Regions from separate parts of the Mesorhizobium sp. M0771 genome, predicted to be linked through region 3. Evidence: predicted binding sites of a transcription regulator. Region 3 holds the regulator's gene; each other region holds the start of a gene.
The links. Region 3 encodes PhoB, which activates phosphate uptake and scavenging genes when phosphate is short. Its sites were predicted from a motif close to TGTCATNNANCTGTCAT; they were not measured.
Positions count from the first base shown of each region.

Region 1: the regulator PhoB is predicted to act here: its motif matches at 4,210-4,226, upstream of NKI05_RS22740 (LTA synthase family protein).
Region 2: the regulator PhoB is predicted to act here: its motif matches at 7,694-7,710, upstream of ugpB (sn-glycerol-3-phosphate ABC transporter substrate-binding protein UgpB).

Region 1 is NZ_JAMYPC010000016.1:88,436-99,177, forward strand. It holds gene mltG (endolytic transglycosylase MltG) at 1-297, opposite strand, end outside; gene fabF (beta-ketoacyl-ACP synthase II) at 499-1,761, opposite strand; gene NKI05_RS22725 (acyl carrier protein) at 1,796-2,032, opposite strand; gene fabG (3-oxoacyl-[acyl-carrier-protein] reductase) at 2,254-2,991, opposite strand; gene fabD (ACP S-malonyltransferase) at 3,052-3,999, opposite strand; gene NKI05_RS22740 (LTA synthase family protein) at 4,247-6,205, shown strand; gene rpsF (30S ribosomal protein S6) at 6,505-7,005, shown strand; gene rpsR (30S ribosomal protein S18) at 7,005-7,253, shown strand; gene rplI (50S ribosomal protein L9) at 7,520-8,107, shown strand; gene NKI05_RS22760 (cyclopropane fatty acid synthase) at 8,294-9,643, shown strand; gene NKI05_RS22765 (small ribosomal subunit Rsm22 family protein) at 9,801-10,742, shown strand, end outside.
Region 2 is NZ_JAMYPC010000019.1:54,864-65,605, forward strand. It holds gene NKI05_RS24930 (iron ABC transporter substrate-binding protein) at 1-598, shown strand, start outside; gene NKI05_RS24935 (ABC transporter permease) at 753-2,324, shown strand; gene NKI05_RS24940 (ABC transporter ATP-binding protein) at 2,321-3,403, shown strand; gene NKI05_RS24945 (sn-glycerol-3-phosphate import ATP-binding protein UgpC) at 3,439-4,500, opposite strand; gene ugpE (sn-glycerol-3-phosphate ABC transporter permease UgpE) at 4,508-5,356, opposite strand; gene ugpA (sn-glycerol-3-phosphate ABC transporter permease UgpA) at 5,366-6,250, opposite strand; gene ugpB (sn-glycerol-3-phosphate ABC transporter substrate-binding protein UgpB) at 6,321-7,631, opposite strand; gene NKI05_RS24965 (hypothetical protein) at 7,817-7,963, shown strand; gene NKI05_RS24970 (bifunctional diguanylate cyclase/phosphodiesterase) at 8,111-10,558, shown strand; gene tlpA (thiol:disulfide interchange protein TlpA) at 10,658-10,742, opposite strand, start outside.
Region 3 is NZ_JAMYPC010000020.1:47,117-57,858, forward strand. It holds gene NKI05_RS25590 (sensor histidine kinase) at 1-851, shown strand, start outside; gene NKI05_RS25595 (hypothetical protein) at 981-1,157, shown strand; gene NKI05_RS25600 (hypothetical protein) at 1,300-1,626, shown strand; gene NKI05_RS25605 (YMGG-like glycine zipper-containing protein) at 1,709-1,951, shown strand; gene NKI05_RS25610 (CHASE domain-containing protein) at 1,991-3,637, opposite strand; gene NKI05_RS25615 (ATP-binding cassette domain-containing protein) at 3,794-4,591, opposite strand; gene NKI05_RS25620 (sugar ABC transporter permease) at 4,604-5,920, opposite strand; gene xylF (D-xylose ABC transporter substrate-binding protein) at 6,065-7,105, opposite strand; gene NKI05_RS25630 (ROK family protein) at 7,372-8,607, shown strand; gene phoB (phosphate regulon transcriptional regulator PhoB) at 8,638-9,327, opposite strand; gene phoU (phosphate signaling complex protein PhoU) at 9,344-10,048, opposite strand; gene pstB (phosphate ABC transporter ATP-binding protein PstB) at 10,090-10,742, opposite strand, start outside.

The sequences.
Region 1 (10,742 bases), on a different contig from region 3:
ATCCTGGACGCCGGTGCTCGGCTTGACCAGGAAGGTGTCGCCGGCCACCGACGGGCCCGGTTCGTTGAATGCCTGCTTGCCGAAATAGAGCGAAACGCCGGCGGCGAGGATCATCAACATCACCGCGGAGATGACGAAGTTCATGAACACGACGACTTGGCTGCGCGAGGCGCGCGAGCGCTTTGGTGGTGGTGTGCCGGCTTCCGGGCGCAAAGCTTCGGCCGCGGTCTTCGGCACGATCGGGCCGGTCTGCTGGTTTTGTCCGAATTGTCCGCTGCCGCCCGGATTGGTGTTCATTAGCGCCCTACCATCTGATCTCTTAGAGCGACCATGCGCCCGATTGGACTCACAGCGTGCCCTAACATTTCAAGCCTACGCATCGTGCTTTTAAAAAAGCGCCTTCGGTTTCAGGCCGATGCGACGAATCCCCAGCGGCAGAGTAGGCTTGAATATGGCAAAATTGACGACAGACCGCTGGCGCGCCGGTCGATACCGCAATCAGCCTGTATAACGCTGGAATACCAGCGAAGCGTTGGTGCCGCCGAAGCCGAAGGAGTTGGACAGCGCCACGTCGACCTGGCGATGCCGTGGCGTGTTCGGAACAAGATCGATCGCGGTTTCGCGTTCCGGGTTGTCAAGATTGATGGTGGCTGGCGCGATGTTGTCTCTGATAGCGAGGATCGAAAAGATCGCCTCGGCGGCACCCGCCGCACCCAGGAGATGGCCGATCGACGACTTGGTCGACGACATCGAGATTTTCGAGGCGGCGTTGCCGACCAGCCGCTCGACGGCGCCGAGTTCGATCGTGTCGGCCATGGTCGAGGTGCCGTGCGCGTTGATGTAGTCGACGTCGGCGGGCGTCAGCTTGGCCCGGTTCAGCGCCGCCGTCATGCAGCGGAAGGCGCCGTCGCCGTCTTCGGCCGGTGCAGTGATGTGATAGGCATCGCCGGTCAGGCCGTAGCCGGTGACCTCGGCATAGATCTTGGCGCCGCGCGCCTTGGCGTGTTCGAGTTCTTCCAGCACGACGACCCCGGCGCCCTCGCCCATGACGAAGCCGTCACGGTCGCGGTCATAGGGACGCGAGGCCTTCTCAGGCGTGTCGTTGCGGTCGGTGGACAGTGCCCGGCAAGCAGCGAAGCCGGCAAGCGATAGTCTGGTCACCGGCGATTCCGCGCCGCCGGCCAGCATCACGTCGGCATCGCCGAAGATGATCAGCCGGGCGGCATCGCCAATGGCGTGCGCGCCGGTCGAGCAGGCGGTGACGACGGCGTGGTTGGGGCCTTTCAGCCCATGCCGGATCGATACCTGGCCAGATACCAGGTTGATAATGTTGCCGGGAATGAAGAATGGACTGATACGGCGCGGTCCGCGCTCTTTCAGGATGATAGCGTTCTCGGCGATGCCCTCGAGGCCGCCGATGCCGGAGCCGATCATGACGCCGGTGGCGCAGCGCTCGGCTTCGGTGCTGGGCTCCCAGCCGGAATCCTTCAGCGCTTCGTCGGCGGCCGCAATCCCGTAAAGGATGAAGTCGCCGATCTTGCGCAGTTCCTTGGGCTCGAGCACGGCTTCGGGATTGAGCGTGCCGTTGGTGCCGTCACCGCGAGGAATGACGTGGGCGATCTTGCAGGCAAGATCTTCCACTTCGAACTCGGTGACGCGCTTGGCGGCGCTGCGGCCGGTCAGAAGTTCCTTCCAGCTGTGCTCGAAGCCCATGCCGAACGGCGAAACCAGGCCAAGGCCCGTGACGACGACACGCCTCATCGCAGGTCCTCCCCGGTGATGACTGCGGATAGTGTCAGGCCGAAGCCTTGTCGATGTACTTCACGGCATCGCCGACGGTCAGGATGGTCTCGGCCGCATCGTCCGGAATCTCGACGCCGAACTCTTCTTCGAAGGCCATGACGAGTTCGACCGTGTCGAGGCTGTCCGCGCCCAGATCATCGATGAAGCTCGCCTGCTCCGTCACCTTGTCGGCATCGACGCCAAGATGTTCGATGACGATCTTCTTGACGCGCTCTGCGGTGTCACTCATTTGGGGCATCCTCGTCTTTTGTTTGTCTGTCTTCGTTAACGGGCAGAATGCCGCTAATCAAGCTGAAAGATGGTCCTGCCGGAAACGCAACGATGCCGGACCGGTTTTTGCCCGAACCGCCGGGTTGCGGGCCGCATTACACGAAAAATGGCCGAGGTCCAAGGCGAAATGGTCTCTTTTCACAAGCCGGCCATGTCTTCTTATCACCCGGCAATATCCTGTCAGATCATGGCCATGCCACCGTTGACATGGATGGTCTGGCCGGTGACGTAGGCTGCCTCGTTGGAGGCGAGATAGGCGACGGCCGACGCCACTTCAACACTCGTGCCCATGCGGCGCGTCGGGATCGCGGCCATTATCGCGTCTTTCTGCTTGTCGTTGAGCTTGTCGGTCATGGCCGATTCGATAAAGCCCGGGGCGACGCAGTTGACGGTGATGTTGCGGGTGGCGATCTCCTGCGCCAGCGACTTGGAAAAGCCGATCATGCCGGCCTTGGAGGCGCAATAATTGGTCTGGCCAGGATTGCCGGTGACGCCGACCACCGAGGTGATGTTGATGATGCGGCCATGGCGGCGGCGCATCATCGGATGGGTCAGCTCGCGGGTCAGCCGGAACACGGCGGTGAGGTTCACCTCCAGCACGCTGTCCCAATCCGCGTCCGCCATGCGCACGAACAGGCCGTCCTTGGTGATGCCGGCATTGTTGACCAGTATGTCGACGCCTTCGAGTTCGGCTTCGGCCTTCTGGCCAAGCGCCTTGACCTCGTCACGGTCGGCAAGATTGGCCGGGAACAGCTTTACCCGGTCGCCGAGTTCGCCGGCCAGGGTCTCCAGTTTCTCGACGCGGGTGCCGTGCAAGCCGACAATGGCGCCTTGCGCATGCAGCACCCGGGCAATCGCCTCGCCAATGCCGCCCGATGCGCCGGTGACGAGCGCCTTGCGGCCGGTCAGTTCGAACATTTTCGTCTCCTGATCTTAAGAGAACACCCTTCCCACGGGAGGGGTTGAATCGCCAGTGGATTATGCAAGCGCGGCCAGCGCCGCCTCGACATCGGCCGGCGTGCCGACGGCCGATGCGGCGATGTCGCGGCTGATCCGCCGCGCCAGGCCGGAAAGCACCTTGCCGGCGCCGATCTCAAACAGCGTGGCGACGCCATTGGCGCCGAACCACTCCACCGTTTCGCGCCAGCGCACGCGGCCGGTGATCTGCTCGACCAGGCGGCGCGCGATCTCGTCGGGGTCGCTGGTCGGGACTACAGTGACGTTGGAGACGACGGGCACCACCGGTGCATTCTTGGTCACCCCGGCCAGCGCCTCGCGCATGACATCGGCCGCCGGCGCCATCAGCGCCGAATGGAAGGGGGCCGAGACCTGCAGCATCAGCGCCCGCTTCGCGCCCTTTTCGGTGCACAGTTTCGCGGCGAGTTCCACCGCTGCCTTGGCGCCGGAGATCACCAGCTGGCCGCCGCCATTGTCGTTGGCGATCTGGCAGACCTTGCCGGATCCCGTTGCGGCCTCGGTGCAAGCGGCTTCGACGTAGGGCTGTTCCAGTCCGATGATCGCCGCCATGGCGCCCTCGCCGGCCGGCACCGCCGCCTGCATGGCGTTGCCGCGGATGCGCAGCAGCCGGGCAGCATCGGCGACCGAAACGAAACCGGCCGCGGCAAGGGCGGAATATTCGCCGAGCGAATGACCGGCAACGTAGGCAACCTTGTCCTTCAGCGAAAAGCCGCGCGCTTCCAGCGAGCGGATTCCCGCCAGCGAGACCGCCATCAGCGCCGGCTGGGCATTGGCAGTCAGGGTCAGCGCCTCTTCCGGGCCTTCCCAGATCAGTTTCGACAGCTTTTCGCCCAACGCATCATCGACTTCCTCGAACACCCTGCGTGCCTCGGGGAAGGCGTCGGCGAGGTCCTTGCCCATGCCGACAGCCTGGCTGCCCTGTCCCGGAAAGGTGAATGCGACGGCCATTTGGGCGCTCTCCAGCGGCTGATTTTTCCTGCCTGTGACGCAAGGCGGACCGTCAAGTCAAGCCCGGAGGCGGCATTTCCGCTCTCGCTTGAACCGGAGCTGACCTCGAGTCCCTGTTCCCAAAGGCTTTTTGCCGATCACACCTGATGAAAACCGCTCACGAATCGTTTGCTGGCTCTTCTTATTTTCGCCACAGGCGCTAGCTTTTGCATGACAGTTCTATGACAGAACGGTGGCGCGAGTGGAAATGCGCGTTGCTTGGGCCGGGGGAAGAGACGTGGCTAGGATCAGGAAGGGCGCGGCCGTACCCGCGCCACAGTTCTTGGAAGACGATCCGTCCACCGGCTACCTGCCGGGGCGCAGATGGCCGGTCATCCGTTACGGTCTGGTCACGCTGCTTGCCTCCGCCATCCTGGTGTTCGCCATCGAATGGATCGTGCGCGGCGACTTCTTCGGCACAGTCGACTTCTTCCTGCAGCCATTCAAGCCGGGCTGGACCACCATCATTGTCTTTGCATTGGTGCTGATGGGACTGGACGCCGTGCTTGGCCGCAGTCACCAGAGCCTGATGATCGTGGCGCCGCTGACGCTGGCGCTGGCCTTTGTCGGGCACCAGAAGTCGCATTATCTCGGCGATCCACTCTACCCAACCGATTTTCTTTATTCGCGCCAGATCATGGCACTGATGCCGCTCCTGGTGCGCGAACGGCCCTGGACGGCGCTCGCCATGGCGGTCGGCATCGTCGCCGGCCTGTCGCTGCTGATCTATGGCTGGCGGTTGTGGCGCCGCAAGGTTCCGATCCTCAGCCGCAAAGGGCGGCTGGCGCGGCTGACGCTGGCAGTGCCGCTGCTCGCCTTCTTCGTCTCGATTATGGACTACGCCACCTTCTCGTGGACCCGCGACCGGCTGCAGATCATCCCGATCATGTGGGACCAGAAGGAGAACTACGCCTCCAACGGGTTTGCGCTGGCCTTCGCGCTCAACGTGCCGATGGCGCATGTCTCGGCGCCGGCGGGCTATTCCGACAAGGCGATCGACGCGATCGACAGGCCTGATGTGGCGGCCTCGGTACCGGATGAGAAACCCGACATCATCGTGGTGATGAGCGAATCTTTCTGGGATCCGACCAAGCTGCCCGGCGTCACAATCACGCCTGACCCGATCCCCAATGTGCGGGCGCTGCGTTCCGGCTATATGTTCTCGCCGGAATTCGGCGGCATGACCGCCAACATCGAATTCGAGGCGCTGACCGGCTTTTCCAATGCCTTCCTGCCGGCGGGCTCGATCCCCTACCAGCAATATGTGCGCACGCCGACGCCGTCGCTGGCGACCTTCCTGAAAAGCGAGGGCTACCGGGCGCGCGCCATCCATCCGGGCACCAACTGGTTCTGGAACAGGGGCGCCGTCTATGCCGATTTCGGTTTCAACGAATTCCGCTCGGAAGAGACGCTGCCGCCACTGGAAAAGCGCGGGCCGCTGGCTTCCGATGCGTCGATGACCGACGAGATCATCGCAGAGGCCGACGCCAGCGAGCGGCCGGTGTTCTTCTTCGCCGTCAGCCTGCAGAACCACGGTCCCTACGAGCCGTACCGCTATTACAATCCGACCCACAAGGTCGCGGCACCGATCAGCACATGGGCGCGGGAATCGCTGCTCAGCTACGCCGAAGGCTCCGCCGATGCCGACCGTGGCCTCGAACGATTGATCGAATGGGCGAAGAAGCGCGAGCGGCCGACGGTCATCGCCTTCTTCGGCGACCATCTGCCGCCGCTCGGCCCCGTCTATGTCGAAACCGGTTACCTGAAGGACAATGTCGCGCCGCGCAAGGAACCGACGCCGGAGGCGGCACTGGAGCATCATCAGACGCCGCTGGTCATCTGGTCTAACCGCACCGGTCCGGCGCAGGATATGGGCGCGGTGAGCCCGGCCTTCCTGCCCTACCACATCCTGACAACGGCCGGGATCACGCACCCCTACTACACCGGCTTCCTGGGCGCGCTGCGCGAACGCTATCGCGTCGTCGACCGCAATCTGCTTTTGACACCGTCAGGTGAGGCCACGCCGGACTGGGCGCGGCAGAAGGACGTTGATCCGGCGATCAACGACTTCCGCCTGCTGCAATACGACATGATGTTCGGCAAGCGTAAGGCGGCTCCGGACTTCTTCCCCGAAACGATCAACGGTGGTACCCCGCATACGAGTTGATGCCTGGTCTGCGACGCCAGGACGCTGTCCGGAGCATGCGTTACCCTTGCCTTCCAGCCAATTTGCTATATAGACGCCCGCAATCTGCCGGTCCTTGCTGGGGGCTGAACGGAGGGCCGGAGGTTTTACCCAAAACCTTCGTGTGAAGCCAGAAGCGCTTCCGCCTCCCGTGTCTCCGCTCTCGACCGTCTCGAAATGCTCCTTTCTTCCCCGCCCCCTCGGGACCAGCGGGTCAGAGAAGTTGCAGAGGCTTTGCCGCGAGGATCCGGGAGAGAAACGAAGAAAGGCACTGAACCACTATGGCTCTATACGAACATGTGTTCCTTGCCCGGCAGGACCTCTCGCAGCAGCAGGTCGATGCGCTTGTCGAACAGTACAAGGGCGTCATCTCCGCAAATGGCGGGTCCGTCGGCCGGGTCGAGAACTGGGGACTGAAGTCCCTCACCTACCGGGTCAACAAGAACCGGAAGGCTTACTACACGCTTATGGACCTCAACTGCCCGCCGGCAGCGCTCAACGAGATGGAGCGCCAGATGGGCCTGTCCGAGGACGTGCTGCGTTTCCTGACCGTCAAGGTCGAGGCGCATGAGGAAGGCCCGTCGGCCATGATGCAGAAGCGCGAAGAGCGCTCGGAACGCGGCGGCTTCGGCGACCGCGACCGTGGCGATCGTGGTCCGCGCTCGTTCGGCGACCGTGACCGCGGCGACCGTGGCGATCGTCCGCCGCGCTCTTTTGGCGACGCCGGTGGCGATCGTGGTCCGCGCCGTCCGCGCGAAGGCGTTGAAGGAGGTGCAGAATAATGGTCGACATCAATCAGATCCCGACCCGGCGCCCGTTCCATCGCCGCCGCAAGACCTGCCCTTTCTCCGGCGCCAACGCGCCCAAGATCGACTACAAGGACGTGCGTCTTCTGCAGCGCTACATTTCCGAGCGCGGCAAGATCGTGCCGTCGCGCATCACCGCCGTCAGCCAGAAGAAGCAGCGCGAACTCGCCAAGGCGATCAAGCGCGCCCGCTTCCTCGGCCTGCTGCCCTACGTGGTTCGCTAAGACTTTCGAGCGGGCGGTTCGCCGCCTGCTTCCTTCTCCCACGGCGACGGGCGCCGCAGGGGTAATTTGATGATGCACGTCGTTGTCCCAAAACCGGGACCACTCTTGGCGACGTGCATTGAAATCCCGAGTTGAGGTGAAAAGCCTCTAACTGCCGCGACAGGCAGGACAGCGACACCGGCGCCAAGGCGCTCAGAGCTTCCTGACCTGTTCCATTCAATTCGGCGCCGATCCCGCGGTCGGTGCCCAGACGAAGGAACAAGACCATGCAAGTGATTCTTCTCGAACGCGTTTCCCGCCTCGGCCAGATGGGCGATACCGTCAAGGTCAAGGACGGCTTTGCCCGCAACTTCCTCTTGCCGCAGGGCAAGGCGCTGCGCGCCAACGAAGCCAATAAGAAGAAGTTCGAAGGACAGCGCGCGCAGCTCGAAGCCCGCAACCTCGAGCGCAAGTCGGAAGCCAGCCAGGTTGCCGAAAAGCTCGACGGCAAGAGCTTCATCGCCGTACGTTCGGCCGGCGAGACAGGCCAGCTCTACGGTTCGGTGTCGACCCGCGACATCGCCGACCTGCTGACCGCCGAAGGGTTCTCAGTCAACCGCAACCAGATCCAGCTCAACCAGCCGATCAAGACTATCGGCGTCACCAATGTGGCGATTGCGCTGCATCCGGAAGTCGAGGTCACCATCAGCCTCAACATCGCCCGCACGGCCGACGAAGCCGAGCGCCAGGCCAAGGGCGAGACGCTGACCACCGCCGAAGCCATCTATGGCGATGACATCAACGACAACGCACGGCCGGAGAACTTCTTCGACCCGAACACCGAGTTCGAAGGCGGCGAAGAAGACAACGCCTGATCCCGCACGGGGCCTGATCGGGAAGCGAGGGGAGCAGCGCTCCAATCACTTCCTCGTCATCCAGCCTTTCTGGACCAATGCCCGGGCCTCTCGCCCGGGCATTTTTGTGCCAAATGGAACTTTTCGAACCCCTATATATTGTTGCAGAATTGGTCCGCCAGTCTGACCGTGAGGGGACATTTGGTGATGAATATTCTGTTGAAACGCGTTCTCGACCGCCTGGTGCGTACGGGCAATCTGAAAGTCACCGGCCCGAAGGGCTCGACAGTGGTTTTCGGCGACGGCAGCGGCGAGCCGGTGCATATGCACATCAAGACCGCGCATGCCGAGCGCGCCATTACCTTCGATCCGATGCTGGCCGTGCCGGAAGCCTATATGGACGGCGAACTCGACATCATCGAGGGCGGCGTACTGGGTATGATGCGCATCGCCTTCCAGAACATGGGCAGCGGCGGTATCGACGCCACTTGGTCGAAGGCTATCGAGGGCCTTCGCCACGCCTTTCGCCGCCTGCAGCAGATCAACACCGCATCGCGGGCGCGCCGCAACGTGCAGCGCCACTATGATTTGTCGGGTGACCTCTACCGGCTCTTCCTCGACGAGGACATGCAGTATTCCTGCGCCTATTTCGAACAGCCGGACATGACGCTCGACGAGGCGCAGATGGCCAAGAAACGCCATATCGCCGCCAAGCTCAGGCTGAAGGCCGGCCAGACCGTGCTCGATATCGGCTCCGGCTGGGGTGGGCTCGGCCTCTATCTCGCCAAGGCTTTCGATGTCGACGTGCAAGGCGTGACGCTGTCGACCGAGCAGCACGGCGTCGCCACCGACCGGGCGCATGCGCAAGGCTTGCAGGACCGCGTGCATTTCGACCTCAAGGACTACCGCGAACTCAACGAACGCTTCGACCGCATCGTCTCGGTCGGCATGTTCGAGCATGTCGGCGTCAACCACTTCCGCACTTTCTTCGACAAGTCGGCGACGTTGTTGAAGCCCGACGGCGTCATGCTCTTGCACACGATCGGCCGCTCCGGCGTGCCGTGGGCGACCAGCGCCTTCATCCGCAAGTACATTTTTCCGGGCGGCTACATTCCTTCGCTGTCGGAGGTGATGCCGGCGATCGAGAAGTCGGGCCTTGTAGTCACCGACATCGAGATTCTGCGGCTGCACTATGCCGATACGCTGAAGCATTGGGGCCAGCGCTTTGCCGCCAACCGCGACAAGGCCAAGGCCATCTACGACGAGCGCTTCTGCAGGATGTGGGAGTTCTATCTGGCGGCTTCGGAAGCCGCCTTCCGCTGGCAGGATCTGGTGATCTTCCAGATCCAGATCGCCAAGAAGAACGACACGCTGCCGATGACGCGCGACTACATGGCCAAATGTGAAAAGGCGCTGGAAATGCGCGAAATGGGGCATCGCCAGGAGACGGCGGGCGCCGAGCCTGCTGTCGCCAGGTCTGTGCCTGCCAGGTCCGTTGCTGTCAGGTCCGTTGCGGCCAAGCCAGCGCGCCGTCGCAAGGTGGCGGATCGCGAATAACGCCTCGATTGCGATTGCCGCTTGCCATTGACGGCTCTGACACTGAAAAAGGTCTCGTTCTCGCGAGACCTTTTTTAATGACCTGCCTGCCCACCATCGCCACCACCCTTGTCGAGATCGCCGGCGCCCCGGTGCTCGCGCCACGCGGAGCCTGAGCGTGGAACTCCCCGCCTCGCTGCGACAAGGCGTCGAGCGCCTGCTCGAAACGATACCGCTGGCGGTGCTGCGCCAGGCGGCGAAGACGCTGTCTGACCGCTACCGCGCCGAATTGCGCGACGGCCGCCTGCACATGGCCGAAGAGATGGCGGTAAAAGCCTATCTGGCGACGCGGCTGCCGGCGACCTACGCGGCGGTACGGGCCGGTCTCGACGAACTCGCCTATGCGCGGCCCGATTTCCAGCCAACGAGCTTGCTCGATGTCGGCGCCGGTCCTGGCACGGTGCTTTGGGCCACTACAGACCTGTGGCCCGACCTCGAAGAGGCGGTTCTGGTTGAAGCAAGCGCCGCGGTGCGCAAGGTTGGCCAGTCGCTCGCCCTTGATACCATCGCCACCAGGATGGACTGGCGCGCCGGCGACGTGACCATCGACCTTGCCGATCTCAAGCCTGCCGACCTCGTCACCTGCGCCTATGTGCTGGACGAGATCGCGCCAGCATCGCTGCCGAAGCTTGTCGGCCGGCTCTGGCATTTGACCGGCGACACACTGCTGATCGTCGAGCCCGGCACACCGGCAGGCTGGCAGCGCATCCTGGCAGTGCGCAGGCAATTGCTGGAGGCCGGGGCGCACGTGCTGGCGCCTTGTCCGCATGAGGCGCCCTGCCCGCTTGAGCCGCCCGATTGGTGCCATTTTTCGCGCCGCGTCGCCCGCTCGCGCCGGCACCGCCTGGCCAAAGACGCCGACGTGCCGTGGGAGGACGAGAAATTCATCTACGTCGCGGCGTCGCGGCAAGCCGCGCCTGTACGTCAGCCGCGCGTGATTGCGCCGCCGAAATCGGGCTCCGGCAAGGTGCTGCTCAAACTGTGCCAGCCGGATGGCGGCGCCGGCGAGACACTTTTCACCAAGCGCGAGGGCGAGTTGTTCAAGGCAGCGCGGCGGCTG
Region 2 (10,742 bases), on a different contig from region 3:
GCTCACGGCCGAAAAGCTGCCCAAATCGATGCTCGATCTCGCCGATCCGAGCTGGAAAGGCCGCTGGGCAGCCTCGCCTTCCGGCGCCGATTTTCAGGCCATCGTCAGCGCGTTGCTCGAGCTCAAGGGCGAAGCCGCAACCGCCGACTGGCTGAAGGCCATGAAGGAGAATTTCACCGCCTACAAGGGCAACGGCACGGTGATGAAGGCGGTCAATGCCGGCGAGATCGAAGGCGGAATCATCTACCACTATTACTATTTCGGCGATCAGGCAAAGACCGGCGAAAACAGCAAGAACGTCGAACTGCATTATTTCAAGAACCAGGATCCCGGCGCTTTCGTCTCGATCTCCGGCGGCGGCGTGCTCGCCTCGAGCAAACACCCGAAGGAAGCCCAGGCGTTCCTCAAATGGGTGACCGGGAAAGGCGGCCAGGACGTGCTGAAGACCGGCACGTCCTTCGAATACGCTATCGGCAAGGACGCGCAGTCCAATCCCAAGCTGGTGCCGCTGGCCGACCTGCAGGCGCCGAAGGTCGATCCGGCGACACTGAACTCCAAAAAGGTGACGGACCTGATGACGGCAGCCGGCTTGCTTTAGGCTGGGTTCGTCCTAAAAGGGCAACGATTGCGCTCCTGCCGGACTTTCCGCAGGAGCGCTCTGTTTTCGAGATGGCATTGTCCATGACAACACATTGCGTTTCCGGCCGCGCCTGCGGCGCCCCCGCCCCGGCGGCAGTGGCGCGGTCGAGCTGATGCAAACTGCGGTCGATCTCGCACGTTCAGGCCAGACAGTCGGGCGGTCCCGCCGGAAGCCCATGTCCTGGATCGCGCTTGCCGCCATAGTTGTCTCGCTGCTGTCGCTGCTGCCGCTGGCGTTCATCATCTGGATCGGTGTGCAGATCGGCTGGGACACTGCTTCGGCCCTGGTCTTCCGGCCGCGCGTCGGCGAACTTCTGGTCAACACCGTGCTTCTGGTGGCGCTCACCGTGCCGATCGCCACCGTGCTGTCGGTGACGCTGGCATGGCTGACCGAGCGCAGCGACCTGCCCGGCGCCCGCCTGTGGGCTTGGCTGTCGGTGGCGCCGCTCGCCATCCCCGCCTTCGTGCATTCCTACGCCTGGATCACCATGGTGCCGACCTTGCACGGCCTGTGGGCCGGCGTGCTGGTCTCGGTTCTCGCCTATTTCCCGTTCCTCTATCTGCCGCTGGCGGCGGCTCTGCGCCGGCTCGATCCTGCTTTGGAGGACGCAGCCGCAGCACTCGGCCTTGGACCATGGCGGGTGTTTTGGCGTGTCGTGCTGCCGCAGCTGAGACTGGCCATTTGCGGCGGCGCGCTGCTGGTCGGCCTGCATCTGCTGGCCGAATACGGCCTCTACGTCTTCATCCGCTTCGACACTTTCACCACGGCGATCGTCGACCAGTTCCAGTCGACCTTCAACGGTCCCGCCGCCAACATGCTGGCCGGCGTCCTGGTGACTTGCTGCTTCGTGCTGCTCGCGCTGGAGGTGCTGGTGCGCGGCGAGGAACGCTATGCCCGCGTAGGCTCGGGTGCCGCGCGCCGCCAGCAGCGCACCAGGCTCGGTCGCGCCACCCTGCCCTGCCTGGCTCTGCCTGCCATCGCCACGCTTCTCGCCATCGGCGTGCCCTTCGTCACCATCGGCGGCTGGCTGGTCGCCGGCGGCGCCGATGTCTGGCGTTTGGACGAGATCGGCCTGGCGCTTGGCCAGACGCTGTTCCTGGCGCTGGCCGGCGCCTTGCTTGCGACCATCGCCGCCATGCCGATGGCCTGGATCTCGATCCGCGCGCCGGGACCGCTGCAGCGGCTGCTCGAAGGCTGCAACTACATTGTCGGTTCGCTGCCCGGCGTGGTCATCGCGCTGGCCTTGGTCACCATTACCGTGCGCATCGCCATGCCGCTCTACCAGACGCTGTTCACAATCCTGGTCGCCTATGCCCTGATGTTCCTGCCGCGCGCCTTGATCAGCCTCAGAGCCTCGATCGCACAGGCGCCGGTCGAGCTCGAACGCGCCGCCGCCAGCCTTGGCCGGCCGCCGCTGAAGGCGCTTTGGTCGACAACGATTCGACTGTCGGCGCCGGGGGCTGCGGCCGGCATGGCGCTGGTCGCGCTCGGCATCATGAACGAGCTGACCGCCACCCAGATGCTGGCGCCCAACGGCACGCGCACGCTGGCCATGGCGTTCTGGTCCTATAGCGGCGAGATCGACTATGCCTCCGCCGCCCCTTACGCCTTCATCATGGTGGCGATGTCGCTGCCGCTGACCTGGCTGCTCTATGTCCAGTCGAAACGGATGGCCGGGCGATGAGCTTTCTCGAAATCAGTGGCCTCACCAAGCACTACGGCCCGGTCGCAGCCCTTGCCGGCATCGAGCTCAGCGCCGCAAGCGGCAGTCGCACCGCGATCGTCGGCCCGTCCGGCTGCGGCAAGACGACGTTGCTGCGGCTGATCGCCGGCTTCGAGGCGCCCGACCAGGGCCGCGTCGTGCTCGACGGCGAGGTGCTGGCCAATGGCGGCCATGCGGTGCCGGCGCACCGCCGCGGCATCGGCCTGGTGGCGCAGGACGGCGCCCTGTTCCCGCATCTCAGCATCGGCGACAATATCGGCTTTGGCATGGCCCGCGGCGAGGACCAGCGCGCCGAGCGCATCGCCGAGCTCGCCTATACCGTCGGGCTGGACAAGGCGATCCTCAAGCGCCGCCCGCACCAGCTCTCCGGCGGCCAGCAGCAGCGCGTGGCGCTGGCCCGCGCCATGGCGATGAAGCCCAGGCTGATGTTGCTCGACGAACCGTTCTCGGCGCTCGACACCGGTCTGCGCGCCTCGATGCGCAAGGCCGTCGCCGAACTACTCGAAGCCGCCGGCATCACCACCATCCTGGTCACCCACGACCAGGCCGAGGCGCTGTCCTTCGCCAGCCAGGTGGCGGTCATGCGCGACGGAAAGTTCTCTCAGATCGGCACACCGCGAGAACTCTATCTGCAGCCGAAAGACCGCATGGTTGCCGAGTTTCTTGGCGACGCCATCATCTTGCCGGCAAAGATTTCAGGCGGCTTCGCCACCTCCTCGCTTGGTCGCATAGCCGTCGACTCGAAGGAGCGGCGCGACATCGCCCGCATCATGCTGCGACCGGAGCAGGTGCAGGTAAAGCGCACGTCGCGCGAAGGCATGTCGGGTCCTGCGGGCACGATATTCGCCGAGGTGACGGACTCGGAATTCGCAGGCTCGATGTGCACCATTGCCGTGCGGCTGTTGAACAACCCCGATCCGCCGGACGCCGCGGCGATCGGCAGCACACCGCTGACCTTACGCAAGCCGGGAATCGACGCACCTGCCGTCGGCGAGATCGTGCGTCTGACAGTTTCCGGCAAGGCGCATGTCTTCGCCTGAACTGCCGATGCGTCGGATTGGCGCGAGCGGCTGCGTCAATCGACTCGTTTCCCAGCATTGTCGAACCAATGCAGCTTCTCGGCCCTGGCCACGACGCGCAGTTGATCGCCGGGTTTGGCCGTGGCGCGGCCGGCCACACGCACGACCATGCGGTTGCCGCCGGCGGCACAGTGAAGAAAGCTTTCGGCTCCCACAGGTTCGACCGCCTCGACCGCCGCAGGCAGAATAAGCGCGCCGGATGATGCCTCGGCACTGAAGGTGACGTCGGCATCCTCAGGGCGGAAGCCAAGCGTGGCGGCCTTCGTAGGCGCGAAGTCAACCGTCTTGCCGTCGGTCAGCGCCGGACCAGCCGGTCCTTGCGAAAGAGGCAGAAGGTTCATCGGCGGCGCTCCGATGAAGGAGGCGACGAAGGTCGATGCCGGCTTCTCGTAGATGTCGAGCGGCGCGCCCGTCTGCTCGACCAACCCGCCATTCATGACGACGAGAATATCGGCCAGCGTCATCGCCTCAAGCTGGTCGTGGGTGACGTAGACCGAGGTGACACCGAGCGAGCGCTGCAAATTCTTGATTTCGACCCGCATCTGGCCGCGCAGTTTGGCGTCGAGGTTGGAAAGCGGTTCGTCGAACAGGAAGACTTTTGGATTGCGCACGATTGCGCGACCCATGGCCACGCGCTGGCGCTGGCCGCCGGAAAGCTCGCGCGGGCGCCGGTCGAGCAGCGCCGTGAGCTCCAGCACCTTGGCGGTCGAGCGAACCCTGCTGTCGATCTCGTCCTTGGGAGTACCCCGGTTGCGCAACCCGTAGGCCATGTTGTCGTAGACCTTCATATGTGGATAGAGCGCATAGTTCTGGAACACCATGGCGATGTCGCGCTCGGTCGGACCGATCGTGTTGACGATCTTGCCGTCGATGGCGACGGTGCCGGAAGAAATGGTCTCAAGCCCGGCGATCATCCGCAGCAGCGTGGACTTGCCGCAGCCGGACGGCCCAACCAGCACGCAAAGCTCCTTGTCGGGAATGGCGATCGAGACACCCCTCACCGCCTCGACGCCGCCGGGATAGACTTTCTTCACATCCTTCAGATCGATGGTCGCCATCAGCTTCTCACTTTTCGGTATCGACCAGTCCGCGCACGAACCAGCGTTGCATCAGCACCACGATCAGGATCGGCGGCAGTATGGCCAGCATCGCGGTGACCATGACCAGATGCCATTGGGTATCGGCATCGGCGAAGGAAACCATCTTTCTAAGTGCGATGACGATGGTGTTCATGTCGTTGCTGTTGGTGACGAGCAGCGGCCACAGGTACTGCGTCCAGCCATAGATGAAGAGGATGACGAACAGTGCTGCGATGTTGGTGCGCGACAGCGGCAGCAGGATGTCGAAAAAGAAGCGCCATGGTCCGGCGCCGTCGACACGCGCCGCTTCCACCAACTCACCTGGAATGGTCATGAAGAACTGGCGAAACAGAAGCGTGGCGGTGGCCGAGGCGATCAGCGGAATGATCAGGCCGGCATAGGTGTCGATCATGCCGAGATCGACCATCACCTTGTAGGTCGGCAGGATGCGCACCTCGACGGGAAGCATCAGCGTGATGAAGATCAGCCAGAAGAAGACCATCCGAAGCGGAAAACGGAAGAACACGATCGCATAGGCCGAAAGGATCGAGATGAAAATCTTCCCCACCGCGATGCCGAGCGCCATGATCGTGGTGTTGAGCAGCAATCGGCCGACACTGACGCCGCCGATGCGGCCGACACCGCCGAACAGCGCCTCGCTGTAATTGTTCCAGACCTGGTCGCCGGGCAAAAGAGGCAATGGCGGCTTGAGGATGGTCTGCAGCGTCTGCGTGGAGGCAACGAAGGTGTAGTAGATCGGGAAAGCGACGATCAGGATGCCCAGGATGAGCACGGCGTGGGCGATGAGGGCGCGAAGCGGGGACTGACCAATCATCGCTCGCGCTCAACCGTAGTGGACTTTGCGTTCCACATAGCGGAACTGGATGGCCGTGAGTGAGATGACGATGACCATCAGGATGACCGACTGCGCGGCCGAATCGCCGAGGATCAAATTGACGAAACCGTCATTGTAGACCTTGTAGACCAGCGTCTCGGTGGCCTTGCCTGGCCCGCCGCCGGTGACGGCATGAACGATACCGAAAGTGTCGAACAGCGCATAGACAGTGTTGACGACCAGCAGGAAGAAGGTCGTCGGTGCGAGCAGCGGGAAGACGATGGTCCAGAAGCGCTTCGTCTCCCCGGCGCCGTCCATGGCCGCCGCCTCTATCAACGTCTTCGGCACCGCCTGCAGCCCGGCGACGAAGAACAGGAAATTGTAGCTGATCTGCTTCCAGGCAGCCGCAGATACCAGCAGGATCATGGCTTGGTTTCCGTTAAGCAAGGGATCCCAGGCGATGCCGAGACCTCTCAAGGCGTAGGCCAGCGAACCGATCGAGGGGTTGAACAGAAACAGCCACAACATGCCGGCAATCGCCGGCGCCACCGCATACGGCCAGATCAGCAGCGTGCGATAAAGGCCTTTGCCGCGCACCACCTTCTCGGCCATGACGGCAAGCAACAGGGCCACACCCATGGCGACCATCGCGGTCGCCAGAGAGAACACCAGCGTAACTTTGATCGAGTTGAGGTAGGCCGGGTCGGCCAGCACCTTGCGAAAATTGGCGAGCCCGACGAACTTGCTCTTCAGCCCGAACGGGTCTTCCCTAAGCATCGACTGGTAGAGCGCCTGCCCGGTCGGCCAGTAGAAAAAGATCAGCGTAATGGCGAGTTGCGGCGCCACCAGCAGGTAAGGCAGGGTCTTGTTGGGAAAGACGACGCGTGGAGACAGGGTGATTCCCTCGCTGTTCAGGAAATCGTCCACGCGGGTCCGCGTGGACGAGGTTCAACTGACAATCGCTTCAGTTTCCGATCGCTTCCTGAATCGCCTTGTTGCCGCGTGCGACCGCGTTGTCGAGCGCCTGCTGCGCAGTCTGCTGGCCGGCCAGCATCTTCTCGAACTCCTCATTCTCGATGTCGCGCACCTGCGGCAGGTTGACGAGGCGCACGCCCTTCGAGTTCTCGGTCGGCGCCTTGCCCAGCATCTGCAGGATCGGCGTCTCACGGCCCGGGTTCTTGTCATAGAAGCCGGACTTCTTGGTCGCCTCATAGGCAGCGAGCGTCACCGGCAGATAACCCGACTTCTGATGCAGATACTCCTGCACTTCGGTCTTGGACAGGTAGGAGAAGAACGCCGCGACGCCCTTGTATTCCTCGTCCGATTTGTTGCCGAACACCCACAGGCTGGCGCCGCCCGGCGTGGTGTTCTGGGGCGCGCCCTTGGCGTCACTATCATAGGGAAGCTGGCCGATGCCGTAGTTCATGCCCGACTTGACGATGTCACCGAGACCCCCCGACGATTCGGTGAAGATGCCGCATTCTCCGGCAAGAAAGATCTGCTTGGCTTCGGATGTACGGCCGCCATATTTGAAGGTGCCGTCCTTGGCCAGGTCGGCGAGCGCCTGGAAATGATTGACGAAGATCGGCGCATTGATCTTGAGCTCGACGTCGGTTCCGGCAAGTCCGTTCTGGTTGGTGCCATAGGAAACGTCATTCCAGGCAGCGAAGGCCTCAAGGTGGATCCAGGTCAACCAGGTCGAGGTATAGCCGCAGGAAGCGGCGCCGCTCGCCTTGATCTTCTTGGCGGCTTCCCACACCTCGTTCCAGGTCTTTGGCGGATTGTTCACATCAAGCCCGGCCTTCTGGAAGATATCCTTGTTGTAGTAGAGGATGGGCGACGAGGAATTATAGGGGAAGGACAGCATGGTCCCGTCCGGCTTCGAATAGTAGCCGACGATGCCGGGCAAGTACTGGCTCTTGTCGAAGGTCACGCCGGCGCTGGTCAGCACATCGGCCACCGGCTTGATCGCACCTTCGGCGGCCATCATGACGCCGGTACCCACGTCGAACACCTGGATGATGTCGGGCGCTTGCCCCGCACGAAAGGCAGCGATGCCGGCATTCAGCGTTTCGGGATAGGTGCCCTTGAAAACGGGGAGAATTTCATAGTCGCTCTGGCTGGCATTGAAATCCTTGGCGATCTTGTCGACCACCTCGGCATTGGCGCCGGTCATTGCATGCCACCAACTGATCTGGGTGGCGGCGAAGGCGGAGGTGGTGGAAAGCAGGGTCAAGGTGGCGGCAACACCGGCCGCAAAGCCGAACAACTTCATGTTTCATCTCCCGTTTGTCATTGGCGAAAGGGGCGCTCCCGCGAACGCAATATGTGTCGCTGATGACAATCGGACAACGGATTTGTTGCTGTTTCGTGAATTTCATAGCCGGCTAACTTCGCGCCCCCTCGCCTTGCAACGAGGACAGAGAGAAATGCCAAGCCGGCTCAGCGATAGAATGGGGCATGGTGGGCCTGCAAGGATCGCCGACCGCCCAGCGATGCGTGAAGGGCCCGCGTGACAGCGCCACGCACCTGCACCATGCGGCCGCCAAACCGGCGCTCGGCCAGATCGAGATCGGCCGAGCGGCATCGCGCCAGGCGCTGCTGTAACCGTGCGTCTGGAATGAGACAGGATCGCCGCAACGTACAACCCGAAAAACCCGCTGTAGTTGTAGTTCGCATAACCGATTCTTCGTCAAGCGCGGCATACTAATCAAGTGGACGGCTTGATTGCTGTGGGAGAGCAGGTGGGGCGAGATGCTGACGGTCTATAATTGTATCGTGCATGAGCACGATCTGAGACTGGTCGCACTGGCAGCGCTCATTTGCGGTATTTCTTCCTTCTCGGCGGTCAACCTGCTTCGCCATGTCGACCGCTCGAGCGAGCGCAACCGCTATACCTGGCTTATGATAGCAGCCACTTCCACCGGCTTCGGTATCTGGGCGACGCATTTCATCGCGATGCTTGCCTTTTCTCCCGGAATCCCCAACGCCTACAATGCGGAAATGTCGGCGCTTTCGCTCGCTGGTTCCGTCGCCCTGACCGCCGCGGGCATGTGGATCGCCACCTTGCGCCGGGGCATCGACTACCCTCTGGTCGGCGGCGCGGTCCTCGGCGCTGGTATCGCCGCCATGCACTATATCGGCATGGCCGCCTTCGAGGTCGAAGGGCGCATCGTCTGGAACCCGCTGCTGGTCGGCGTCTCGGTGCTGACAGGCGTCACCCTCGCCGCGCTGGCGCTGCTGGTCGTGTTGCGACGGCCGTCCATGCAGGCCACAATCGCCGCCGCCATCCTGTTGACGCTGGCGATCTGCAGCCTGCACTTCATCGCCATGGGCGCGGTGTCGATCTTCCCGGACTCCTCCATCGAGATATCGCAGTTCACGGTCGAACCGGTGTCGCAGGCCTTCGCCGCCGCTGCAGTCAGCATGGCTATCCTGGTGCTTTCAGCCGCAGCATTGTGGATCGACCTTCGCTTCCGGCGTCACAAGCTCGAGGCCGAGCGCATGCACGGCCTCGCCAACGCCGCCGTCGAGGGGCTGATCGTCTGCGACGGCGCCCGCATCGTCAGCGCCAATGACAGCATCGCGGCACTCACCGGCATTGCGCCGGAAGTGCTGAACGCGATGCTGCTTGGCGACCTCTTCGGCGAACGCACCGCGGCCGGCATGTCCGACTGCAGCGGACAGGCACAGGAAGCCGAACTCAGAGCCCATGACGGCGCCACCATCCCCGTCGAACTTATCGCCAGGAGCATCGACTATTGCGGCAAGCGGCACAGCGTTGTCGCCGTGCGCGACATCCGCGAACGCAGGAAGGCCGAGCAGGAGATCCTGCGCCTCGCCCATTTCGACCCGCTGACCGGGCTCCCCAACCGCCGCAGTTTCTCCGGCCGGCTCGAGGCCGAAATTGCCGCAATGGACCGCGGCGGCAAGGGCGGGCATCTTGCGCTGCTGCTGCTCGACCTCGACCGCTTCAAGGAAGTGAACGACCTGTTCGGGCATGGCGCCGGCGATGCCATGCTGCAGAAGGTGGCGCTATGCGCCTCCGCCGTGCTCCGCCACGGACAGATGCTGGCGCGTCTCGGCGGCGACGAGTTCGCCATCATCGCTCCGAACCTTCCCGATCCGCAGGCGGCCGGCCGCATCGCCGAGGCGGTGCTGGCTGCCATGCGCGAGGAAAACCGGCTGTCGGTCGGTGGCGGCCTGGTATCGGCCAGCATCGGCATTGCACTTTATCCGCTCGACGCCGATGAGCCGACAATCCTGGTCAGCCACGCCGACACCGCGCTCTACCGCGCCAAGGCCGAGGGCAAGGACACCTACCGTTACTTCGAGGCCTCGATGGGCGCCGAGGCGCGAGACCGGCGCGTGATGGAGCACGAACTGCGCCAGGCCATGGCGCGCGATGAGTTTCGCCTCGTCTACCAGCCACAAAAGGAGATCAGCAGCGGGCGGATGGTCGGGTTCGAAGCGCTGATCCGCTGGCGCCATCCACAGCGCGGCGACGTGTCGCCGGCGACCTTCATCCCGGTGGCCGAAGACAGCGGCGTCATCATCCAGATCGGCGAATGGGTGCTGGCGACGGCCTGCGCCGAGGCAGCGCGCTGGAAGAACCCTCTCACCGTCGCGGTCAATGTCTCGGCGGTGCAGCTCCACAATCCGAATTTCAGCCGCAAGGTGCATGAAGTCCTGCTCGGCTCCGGCCTGACGCCCGGCAGGCTCGAACTCGAGATCACCGAAACGGCGCTGGTCAAGGACATGCCGCGCGCGCTGGCGACCTTGCGCCAGGTGAAGGCGCTTGGCGTGCGTGTGGCGATGGACGATTTCGGCACCGGCTACTCCTCGCTGTCCAATCTCCGCGCCTTCCCCTTCGACAAGATCAAGATCGACGGCTCATTCATCAAATCAGTCGACAGCAACGGCCAGGTGGCAGCCATCGTGCGCGCCGTTCTGGGGCTTGGCCGCGGTCTCGGCCTGCCGGTTCTGGCCGAGGGCGTCGAGACGCTGGGCGAGCTGAAATTCCTCGACGCCGAGGCCTGCGAGATCGGCCAGGGCTACTATCTAGGCCGGCCCAGCCCGATCGAGGCGTTCAGCGAATTGACCGGCGTAGCGGCACCGGCGGCACAAGACGACGCCGGCGTCAAACAACGCGGCGGCAGCATCTTGATGCTGCCGCCGGCGGCGGCCCTGCGCTCAGCCTAGAGCAATTTCAGGAAAAGTGTGAAACGGTTTTCCGTCCGAAATTGCGTCGAAACAAAAAAGTTAGCGCGGGTAGCCGTTTCGACGAAACGGTGAACCGCTCTAAGGGGCGAGTGCGGCCTCGACCAGGCGCTTGGCATCCGGTCCCGACCATTCGGCCGGTCCGTTCATATGCGCGACCAGGCAG
Region 3 (10,742 bases):
TTTCCGACACAGCCGACAGCAACGGCGCGTTGCCACCGGCGCAAGCTGAGCAAATCGCCGCCGCCAAAAGCAATGTGATCGCTTCCGGCAATCCGGAACGCCTTGAACTGAGTGTTCCCACCGGTGATGGCATGCGCTGGTTCCAGGTATGGGTCGATGCCGATCGGGGCCATCGCGGCGACGTGCAGGGCGTCGTCACCACGATGGTGGAAACCACCGAGCAGAAACGCCGCGAACAGACGCTGAAGACGCTGTTGCGCGAAGTCAGCCACCGCTCCAAGAACCTGTTGGCCATCATCCAGAGTATTGCCACCCAGACCGGCCGCTATTCCGAGACACCCGACGATTTCCTGAAGCGCTTTCGCGGCCGCCTGCAGTCACTGGCTTCCTCCCAGGATCTGGTAACGTCGTCGAACTGGCGGGGTGCAGCACTTCGCGAGCTTATCCGCGGCCAGGTCGTTCGCTACGGCGCCGATCCCGCGCAGAGCCTGCGCTTCAATGGCGTCAACCCCTACCTCAATCCCAACGCGGCCATTCATATTGGACTGGCAATGCACGAACTCGCCGTCAATTCATTCAGCTACGGCGCCCTGGCGCGGCCGGACGGCTTTGTCGAGGTAACCGCCGATCTGTCGAACGTCGCAGAGGCCGCAGACAAGCCGGCTTTGTCGCTGACCTGGGTCGAGGCCATTGTCGCCAATGATAACAGGCGCACCGAGAAACGCTTCGGCAGCGTTGCCCTCGAACGTGTCGTGCCGGCATCGCTGAACGGCACGGCGACGCTGGAGATCACCAGTGACCGCCTCGAATATCGCCTCGTCGTTCCGCACGGCAATTTCGAAACCGAATGAGCGGCGGGATTCCTTAACCGGCTGTTCACCATAAAATCCGATGCTGTGGTTCCCAGAGATTGCTGGATCTTGACCGATTCAACCGATGTTTCGGCCGCAGCCTGCAACGCGAGTATGGGAGGAATGATCATGACGGTTGCCGATATGAACAGGCTGGAGCAGGCCGCCCGGGTGTCCATGAGCGGCTTTCAGGATCCTGACGCTTCAGCCTCGCCTTTGCAGCACGCCTGGCATCCCTTGCTTCGCGTCGCCGCTGTCGCGCTCGTCGCCGCTGTTGTGCTGATCGTGGCGTCGCAATTGGCCTGAGCCAGATGCTCAGGTTCACGCTGCTCCCAAGCAGCCTGGCTCAGAAGCTGTCCAGCTCGTAGCCGACCAATTATTAACGCCCCTTTCGGCACAGGAACTTTGACGGCTGTGGACCGTTCTTATGGCGAGAGGACGTATCGCCGTGGAACACATCGCCGCTTTGCTTTTGGTAATTGGCTGTTCGAACAACATGGCCGAATGTCGTGAACTGCCGGTGCCGGTCAGTGTTTTCGAAACCGCCGAAGCATGCACGGCAGAACGTCCATTCGCTGCCGGCGACGTGCAGGGTCAGGCCGAGCACGTCGTTGCCAAATGTCTTACGGTCGACCCCGCGCTGGAGGATGATTACGACCAGATCGTCTGGAACGTGCGCCCGGACGGCACCCTCGACGCGTCTTTGCAGATTTCCAGTGTCGTGGTCGCGTCGAACGCCACGCGCCGCGAAAAAGACTCTCTTAGCCAACAATAAGATCGAGCGGGCAAAGGCTGCTGTTTCGTGCTAAATAGCGGCTGGAGCTTACTAAAGTGAGGACAAAGTGAGGAGAGATTCTATGCGGAAATTGATTATTGCCATGGTTGCGGTGGTCGCCGTCAGCGGCTGCAGCACGACCGAGCAGGATGTCGGTGTCGGCGCCGGTGTCGGTGCTTTGGCCGGCGGACTGATCGGCGGCGGCAAGGGTGCGCTGATCGGCGCAGCCGTTGGCGCCGGTTCCGGCCTGCTGGTGCGCAACCTGCGCAACGGCTATTGCCAGTATCGCGACAATCGCGGCCGGCTCTACACCGCTCGCTGCTGATCCGCTTCAAAAGCGTCAGACAATCGCGACGGAGACCGGTCAGCCGGTCTCCGTTTGTTTGACTGCATCAGGCTGCGGGATCCTGATTTCCACCGTAAGCCCATCGATGCGAAAATCTCGGGCAATCGTGCCGCGCAATTCGCGCGTGACATTGAGGTCGATCAGCTTGGTGCCGAAGCCGGTCTTCGCCGGCGCTTCGAGTTCCTTCTGCCCGGCCTCGCGCCAGTTCAGAACCAGCATCCGCTCGGACCCGCGCCCCTCGAACGACCAGTCGACCTTGAGCGCACCCACGGAATTGCCGGCCTCGCCATATTTCAGCGCATTCGTCGCCAGTTCGTGAAAGGTCAGGCCAAGCGCCTGCGTCGTCCTCTCGTCGAGCAGCACCTGAGGCCCTGACAATATCCCTTCCGGAAGCTCCTTGCCGAACACCTGGCCGAGCTCGATGCGCAGCAGGTCGCCAAGATCGGCCTTCTGCCAGCGCGAACGCGTCAGCATATCCTGGGAAGCCGCCATTGCCTGCAGGCGGGCTGAGAAGGAAGTTGAGAACTCCTTCACGTCGGTTGCTTGCGCTGCCGTCTGGCGCGCAATCGCCAGCACCCGCGTGATCGAATTCTTGATCCGATGCTTCATCTCCTGCAGCATCAAATCCTTTTCGAGCAGGCTTTTTTCCGTCGTTTCATGCAGCAGCGACTTGGCGTCGTAGGCGCGCTCCTGGTAGCGCGCCACCAACGCGATGGCCCCGGCCAGAAGCAGGCCGAACAGCCCGAGCATGACCGGAATGGCGCGCGAGGACGGTTGCGAAAATGCACTTGTCGGCCGGAACAGCACCGTCCACGGCCGACCGGCGACGATGATCTTGCGCGTCACCAACAGCCTGTCGCCAAAGCTCGCAACCGGCGGCGTTTCCGACTGGAACAGAAGATTGTCGGCGTCGGCCGTGCCGTCATAGACCGCGGTGTTGACCGGCAGCAAAGGCGTGCGGCTGAGCGCGGTCTGGAACAGGTCGCGGGCGCGGAAGGCCGCGTAGAGAAGGCCTGATGTCGATGATCTGGACGCATTGATACCATCCGGCGCGGTTTCGACATTGAGCCTGACGAAGACCAGGAAACCGGTAAAGGTCTGCGCCGCGCCAGTGTCCTGGCCGAGCTGGACCAGACCGCTTGCGTGCTGTGCGTCATCGGCCATCGCTTTTTCGATCGCCTCGCGCCGCACCGGCTCGGTGAACATGTCGTAGCCGATGGTGGATTCGTTGGCAGGGTCGAGCGGCTCGAACAGCACGACGGGCGTGCGCCATGGCTGTGTCGTGTCCGGATAGACCGTGTGGGCGGCGCCGCGGTCGCGCAACATGTCGCGCTCGACCGCCGCTTCGTCACCGGTCTTGGCCAGCCTGAGATAGCCGATGCCGCGCAGGCCGGCGAAATTGTTATCGACATCGAGGGCGCTGAAGAAGGCCTTGAATTCGCTACCTGAAATCTCGCCATTGCGGGCGTCGAACAGCGCCTGCGTCGAGCGCAGCAGTGACAGATGCAGATCGATACGGCTTTCGATGCGGTTGAGCGCGTCGTCGGCCGTCGCCTCGAACTTGATGCGCGCCGCTTCCTGGGTCGCGAAATAGGCGAAGCCCGCCATCGTCAGGCTGATCAGTGCAACGGCAATGAAGGCAAGGATCGGGAAAAACTTCTTCAACGCAGGCCCATGGACGGTTCGGGACCTTTATGGGCAAGTCGCCGCGGCAAGACAATGGCGCGGCCAAGCCATAATGACAGCTGGCATATCATGCATATTTAGCCGGCTTATCGATCTCGAGCATCAGTGAACATGACAGCTGACGATAGCGTGGTCTCAGGCCGCGATCTTCAGCGCACCCGGACCGGGAATGGCGCCGGGCGGGCACTTTCCCAGGATGATCATGCCGAGCACTTCGTCCTGCGTCACATCGGTGGTGAGCGCGGTGCCGACGACCTGGCCGTTCTTCATTACGCAGACCCGGTCGGCAAGCTCGAACACGTCGTGAATGTCGTGGCTGATCAGGAAAATGCCGATGCCGTCGGCCTTGAGCTGCTTTACCAGTTCGCCGACCTGCGCCGTCTCCTGCGGCCCAAGCGCGGCCGTCGGTTCGTCCATGATCAGGATGCGGGCGTTGAACAGGATGGCGCGTGCGATCGCCACCGACTGGCGCTGGCCGCCCGATAGCTTGATCACGGGCTCCTTGAAGCGCTGGAAGCGCGGATTGAGCCGGCCCATCACCTTGCGCGCCTCGGCCTCCATGGCGACATCGTCGAGTGTCCCCCACGCGGTCATCAGTTCGCGGCCGAGGAAGAGGTTGGCGGCAGCGTCGACATTGTCGGCCAGCGCAAGCGTCTGGTAGATCGTTTCGATGCCGTATTTCTTGGCGTCGCGCGGATTGGAGATCGAGGCCTCCTGGCCGTTGACCAAGATCTGGCCGGCATCGCGCTTGTAGGCGCCCGACAGGATCTTGATCAGCGTCGACTTACCGGCGCCGTTGTGGCCAAGCAGCGCCACCACTTCGCCCGGGAAAAGATCGATGGACGCATCGTCGACGGCGCGAATGCCACCGAACGCGATCGAGATGTTGCGCATGTCGATCAGTGGCGTACCGGTGGGAGCAGTTTTTTCCATAATCGTTCCTCCCTAGACGCGCTTGCGGTAGACGGTGTCGAGCCAGACGGCGATGACCAGGACAGCGCCAACGACAATGCTCTGCAGCGGCGAGTCGATGCCGAGCAGCACCATGCCGGATTGCAGCGACTGCATCAGTAGCGCGCCGAGCATGGCGCCCATCACCGTTCCGGCGCCGCCCGCGAGCGACGTGCCGCCGATGACAGCGGCCGCGATCACCAAAAGCTCGTCCAGTGTGCCCAGCGCATTGGTTGACGCATTGAGACGGGCCGACGAGATCGCCGCGCTGATTGCAGCCAGCACACCCATGATCATGAACACCTTCATGGTCACCCAGCGCGTGTTGATGCCGGCGAGTTCCGCTGCCTCCGGATTGCCCCCGATGGCGAAGACATAGCGGCCGAAACGCGTGCGCTTGGTGATGAACGTCATGATGATGCCGACAATCACCGCCATTAGCACCGGTATGGCGATGCCATGCGCGATGAACAGCCCGCCTTCGGGAACGGTGATGCCGTTCTGCTGTGCGTACTGGCGCACGATGCCGATCGGCCATGGATAGGAATTGGCGATCCACACGGCGCCGAGGATGGCCGCGCAAGTGACCACGCCAAGCAAGGTCTCGGCCCAGACGGGGCGCAGTGGAAAGCTGAAGCGCTTGCGCTGTGAGCGACCGTTGAGCAGCGCGAAGGCGACCGCCGCGCAGGCGACGATGCCGACGATCCAGCTGGCAGCGGCGCCAATCGAGCCGCGTGGTCCGCCGCCCATCAGCTGGAAGGTGGCGTCGAGTGGCGCGACCGTGCGCCCGCTGGTGATGAGCCATGCCATGCCACGCCAGACCAGCAGGCCACCAAGCGTCACGATGAAGGCCGGAACCTGCATATAGGCGATGATGAAGCCCTGGAACGCGCCGATCAGCAGACCAAGCACCACGCCGGCGGCAAGCGCGACGACCCAGAGCCAGGGGTTTCCAAGCTGGAAGCCGATGACGCGAATCAGGAATTCGGCCTGTGCCACGCCCATGATCATGCCGATCACGCCTTCGACGGAGCCCACCGAAAGGTCGATGTTGCGCATGACGATGACCAGTACCATGCCGGTCGCCATGATCGCGACCGAGGACGTCTGCACCGACAGGTTCCAAAGATTGCGCGGCGTCAGGAAAAGCCCACCCGACAGGATATGTATGCCGACCCAGATGACCAGCAGCGCGCCGACCATGCCGAGCATGCGCGTGTCGAGCTCGGTCGCTTTCAGGAACCGGGCGACCGCGCCGAGTTCAGACGCTCGTGCCGTATCGGCCTGCGGATTTGAGGTCGTGTCGGTCATGATGTCCTCCAGCGGCTTGCCGTCTGGCGCGGATGCCGGACCACAGCCTAGAAGTTTGCCGCCGATGGCGGAAACACACAATTCTCGTAGAGAAAACGCCGCGGCTTGACAACCGCGGCGCCTCATTTCTTCAAGTCGTCGAGATCAGTTGCAAGCCGCGACGCTGCCGGCGGCGACGCCTGTGCAGACTTCGTCCTTCTTGATCCAGCCGGCGTCGATGACGACGTTGAGGTTGTCCTTGGTGATCGCGACGGGGGTCAGGAACAGCGACTTGACGGTGTTGCCGCCAGGCGTGGTGAAGTCCTTGGCGCCGGCAATGTCGCCCGTCTTCTTGCCATCGGCAAGCTGCGAGGCGATCTCGGCGGCGTTCTTGCCGAGTTCGCGCGCGTCTTTCCACACCGACACCGTCTGCGTGCCGAGCGCGATGCGGTTCAGGGCGGCATGGTCGCCGTCCTGGCCCGAGACCGGAACCGTTCCGGCAAGGCCCTGCACCGTCAGCGCGGCGACAACGCCGCCGGCGGTGCCGTCATTGGCCGCAACCACGGCATCGACCTTGTTGTCATTGGCGGTCAGGAACTGTTCCATGTTCTTCTGGGCGTTGGCCGGCAGCCAGCCATCGGTATAGGCCTCGCCGACATTCTTGATCTTGCCCGAGTCGATGGCTTCCTTGAGCACTTCCATCGAGCCCGAGAACAGGAAATCGGCATTCGGATCCGAGCCCGAGCCCTTGATGAAGACATAGTTGCCTTCGGGCTTCGCCTTGAACACTTCGCGGGCCTGCATGCGGCCGACTTCCTTGTTGTCGAAGGTCAGGTAGAAGACGTCCTTGTTCTCGATCAGGCGATCATAGCCGACGACCGGAATGCCTTCGTCCAGCGCCTTCTGCACCGCCGGGCCGATGGCCGAGGCGTCCTGCGCCAAGATGATCAGCGAGTTGGCGCCCTGCGAGATCAGGCTTTCGACGTCGGTCAGCTGCTTGCCGGGATTGGACTGCGCGTCGGCCGAAATGTACTTGTCGCCGGCGGCTTCGATCGCCGTTTTCATCGCCGCCTCGTCGGTCTTCCAGCGCTCTTCCTGGAAGTTCGACCACGACACGCCGATGACCTTGTCCTTCGCCTGCGCGACCGACATCAGCGCCAGCGACATGGCGACACCCGCCAGCATGGCGGCTGCAAATCTGTTCATTATAACCCTCCCTGCGCCGCCCACGGCGCGACAAAACCGGCCCGAAGGCCTGCACAAAGAGGCTCCATTTTTTCGAGCCTCGAAAAAATACTGGTTCAATGATAAGGCACTGTCAACATCGATTATGATGGATTCTGATGGCGTTGCCGCATTTTTTCGAGCTCCGCAATAAACAATGACAGGGCTGCCGGCGTCTGCCAATATTTGGCTGGTGCCGTCGAACGCCTTCACTATCATGAGGCGCGAGGAGGCCGGGAGGAAAACAAATGTCGGTTGGGATCCGCCACGACGATCTGCGCCGTCGCAACCGTGCGATGGTGATTTCGGCCGTGCGCCGGGCCGGCCAGCCGTCGCGGACCGAGATTGCGGCGACCACCGGCCTCAGCCATTCGACGATATCGGCAATCTCGTCTGATCTAATTCAAGAAGGCATCCTGATTGAAGGCAAGCCTGGCGAGACCGGCTCGCTGAAACGCGGCCGGCCGCAGGTCGGCCTTGGCCTCAACCCGGAAGCGGCGGCGGTCATGACCGTGGTGCTGTCGCTGAACTTCCTCTCCGTCACCGTCATCGACTATGCCGGCCAGGTGGTCGCGGAAGAACAGCGCCGGCTCGACACGCTGACCATGCCGCGCGACGAGCTGATCGGCGAATGCGTAGCAATCGTCGGGCGGCGTCTCGCGGACCCGGACCTCGATGTCCAGAGCATCGCCCGCATTGCCATGGGCATCCAGGGCATCACCGATTCGCAGGCGCGGGCCATGCTGTGGTCGCCAATCACGCCACTGACCGACATTGCCTTCGCCGACATGTTGGAAGCGGAATTCGGCATTCCTGCCACCATGGAGAACGACTGCAATATGATGGCGGTGGCCCTGCAATGGCGCCAGCCCGAGCGCTACCGCGACAATTTCATCGCGATCCTCTTGTCGCACGGCATCGGCATGGGGCTGGTGCTGAAAGGCGAACTGTTCACCGGCACCCATTCCTCGGGCGGCGAGTTCGGCCACATGATCCACCGTCCGGGCGGCGCGCTCTGCCGCTGCGGGCGGCGCGGCTGCGTCGAGGCCTATGCCGGAAACTACGCCATCTGGCGCAGCGCCAAAATGATGGGCGAGGATGCCGAGCCGGTCGATATCGGCGACGCTGATATGCGCGCACTCGCCGCGCGCGCCCGCGAAACCGATGGCCCGGAGCGCGAAGCCTATCGCAGGGCCGGTGAGGCGCTCGGCTTCGGCCTCGGCAGCCTGTTTGCTCTGATCGATCCGGCACCCGTCGCCATGGTCGGCGTCAGCGCCGCCGCCTTCGACCTGATCGAACCGGCATTGCGCGAAGCGATCGCCCAGACCGCCGGCGGCCAGCACTCGAAATCGATCTCCTTCGACACCGAGCCCAACGAGCTGCCGCTGATCCGCGAAGGCTGCGCCATGCGCGCGCTCGGCTTCGTCGACCAGGAGATTTTCGCGCCGGGCATTCAGGCGAAATCCGGCAAGCATGTCGCCTGAATGGCCGGCAACGGCGCGACGCGCAGCATCCTAGTCTTCCCTAATAGCGTAGCCGGCGCCGCGAATGGTACGGATGACATCCGGCATGCGGCCGTTGTTGACGGCCTTGCGCAGCCGCCCGACATGCACGTCGACGGTTCGCTCGTCTATATAGATCGTCTCGCCCCAGACATTGTCGAGCAGTTGGCTGCGCGAGAACACGCGGCCGGGATGGCGCATCATGAATTCGAGCAGCCGGAACTCGGTCGGTCCGAGCCTGATCTCGCTCTTCTTGCGGTAGACCCGGTGCGATTCTCGATCGAGCACGATGTCGCCGACCTTGAGCACGCTCGACAGCACTTCCGGCTTGGCGCGGCGCAGCAGCGCTTTCACGCGCGCCATGAACTCCGGCGTCGAGAATGGCTTGACCAGATAGTCGTCGGCACCGGTGGACAGGCCGCGCACGCGGTCGCTTTCCTCACCGCGCGCGGTCAGCATGATGATCGGCAGCCGCTCGGTTTCGGGCCGCACTCTAAGCCGCCGGCAGAGCTCGATGCCGGAAACAGCCGGCACCATCCAGTCGAGCACCAGGAGATCGGGCACGTTTTCCTGCAGGCGGATCTCGGCCTCGTCGCCGCGTGTCACCACCTCGACCTGATAGCCTTCGGATTCGAGGTTGTAGCGGAGGAGCACGCCTAGTGGCTCCTCGTCCTCCACGACCATGATGCGTGGCGCGATCATATGCAGTTCACCCTCATCAGGCCGGCGTGGCCATCGCCGTCTCGTCCTGCTTCGGACGATTGGCGGGCAATTGCTGGCCGGTCAGCACATAATACGCATTTTCGGCGATGTTGGTGACATGATCGCCGATGCGCTCAAGATTCTTGGCGCAGAACAAGAGATGCGTGCAGGCGGTGATGTTGCGAGGGTCTTCCATCATGTAGGTCAAGAGCTCACGAAACACGGACGTGTATTTGACGTCGATGCGCTCGTCGTCATTCCTGAGTTTTGCAAGCGCTGCCGCATCGGTGGCGGCATATTCCTCGACGACGCCTTGCACCTGGATCAGCACCAGTTGCGCCATGGCGTCGATGGAGTGCGAGAGGTCGCGCGGCGTGACGCTCAAGCCCACGGTGCCGACGCGTTTGGCGATGTTCTTGGCGAGGTCGCCGATGCGCTCGAGGTCGCCCGCCATGCGGATCGAGCCGACCACGGCGCGCAGATCGTTGGCCATCGGCTGGCGCTTGGCGATCAGCGTGATGGCGCGGTCGTCCAGTTCGCGCTGGCGCGCATCCATGATGGCGTCGTCGGAAACGACACGCTGTGCCAGCGCATTGTCCGAATTGAGCAGCGCCCTGGTCGAGCCGCTGACCATCGAGCCTGCCAGATCGCCCATGTCGCGGATCAGCTTGCTGATCTGCCCGAGCTCTTCATCGAAGGAGGCGACGGTATGTTCACCCATGATCTTGGTCCTCGTGCCTGAAAATTCACCCGCCGGACGGCTCAGCCGAAGCGGCCGGTAATGTAGTCCTGGGTGCGCTTGTCGTCGGGGTTGGTGAACATCTTGTCGGTGGCGCCCTCCTCGACGAGATAGCCGAGATGGAACATCGCCGTGCGCTGCGACACGCGCGCCGCCTGCTGCATCGAGTGGGTGACGATGACGATCGTGTAGTTCTGGCGCAGTTCGTCGATCAGCTCCTCGACACGGGCGGTGGCGATCGGATCGAGCGCCGAGCAGGGCTCGTCCATCAGGATCACCTCCGGCGACACGGCGATGGCGCGCGCGATGCACAGGCGCTGCTGCTGGCCGCCGGACAGGCCGGTGCCGGGCTCCTGCAGGCGGTCCTTGACCTCGTTCCAGATCGCCGCCTTCTTCAGGCTCTGCTCGACGATCTGGTCCATGTCGGACTTGCGCTTGGCCAGCCCATGGATGCGCGGGCCGTAGGCGACGTTCTCGTAGATCGACTTCGGGAACGGGTTGGGTTTCTGGAACACCATGCCGACGCGGGCGCGCAGTTCGACGACATCGATGTTCTTGTCGTAGATGTCGTCTTCATCGAGCGTGATCTTGCCGGTCACCCGCGCCAAATCGATGGTGTCGTTCATGCGGTTGAGGCAGCGCAGGAAGGTCGACTTGCCGCAGCCGGACGGGCCGA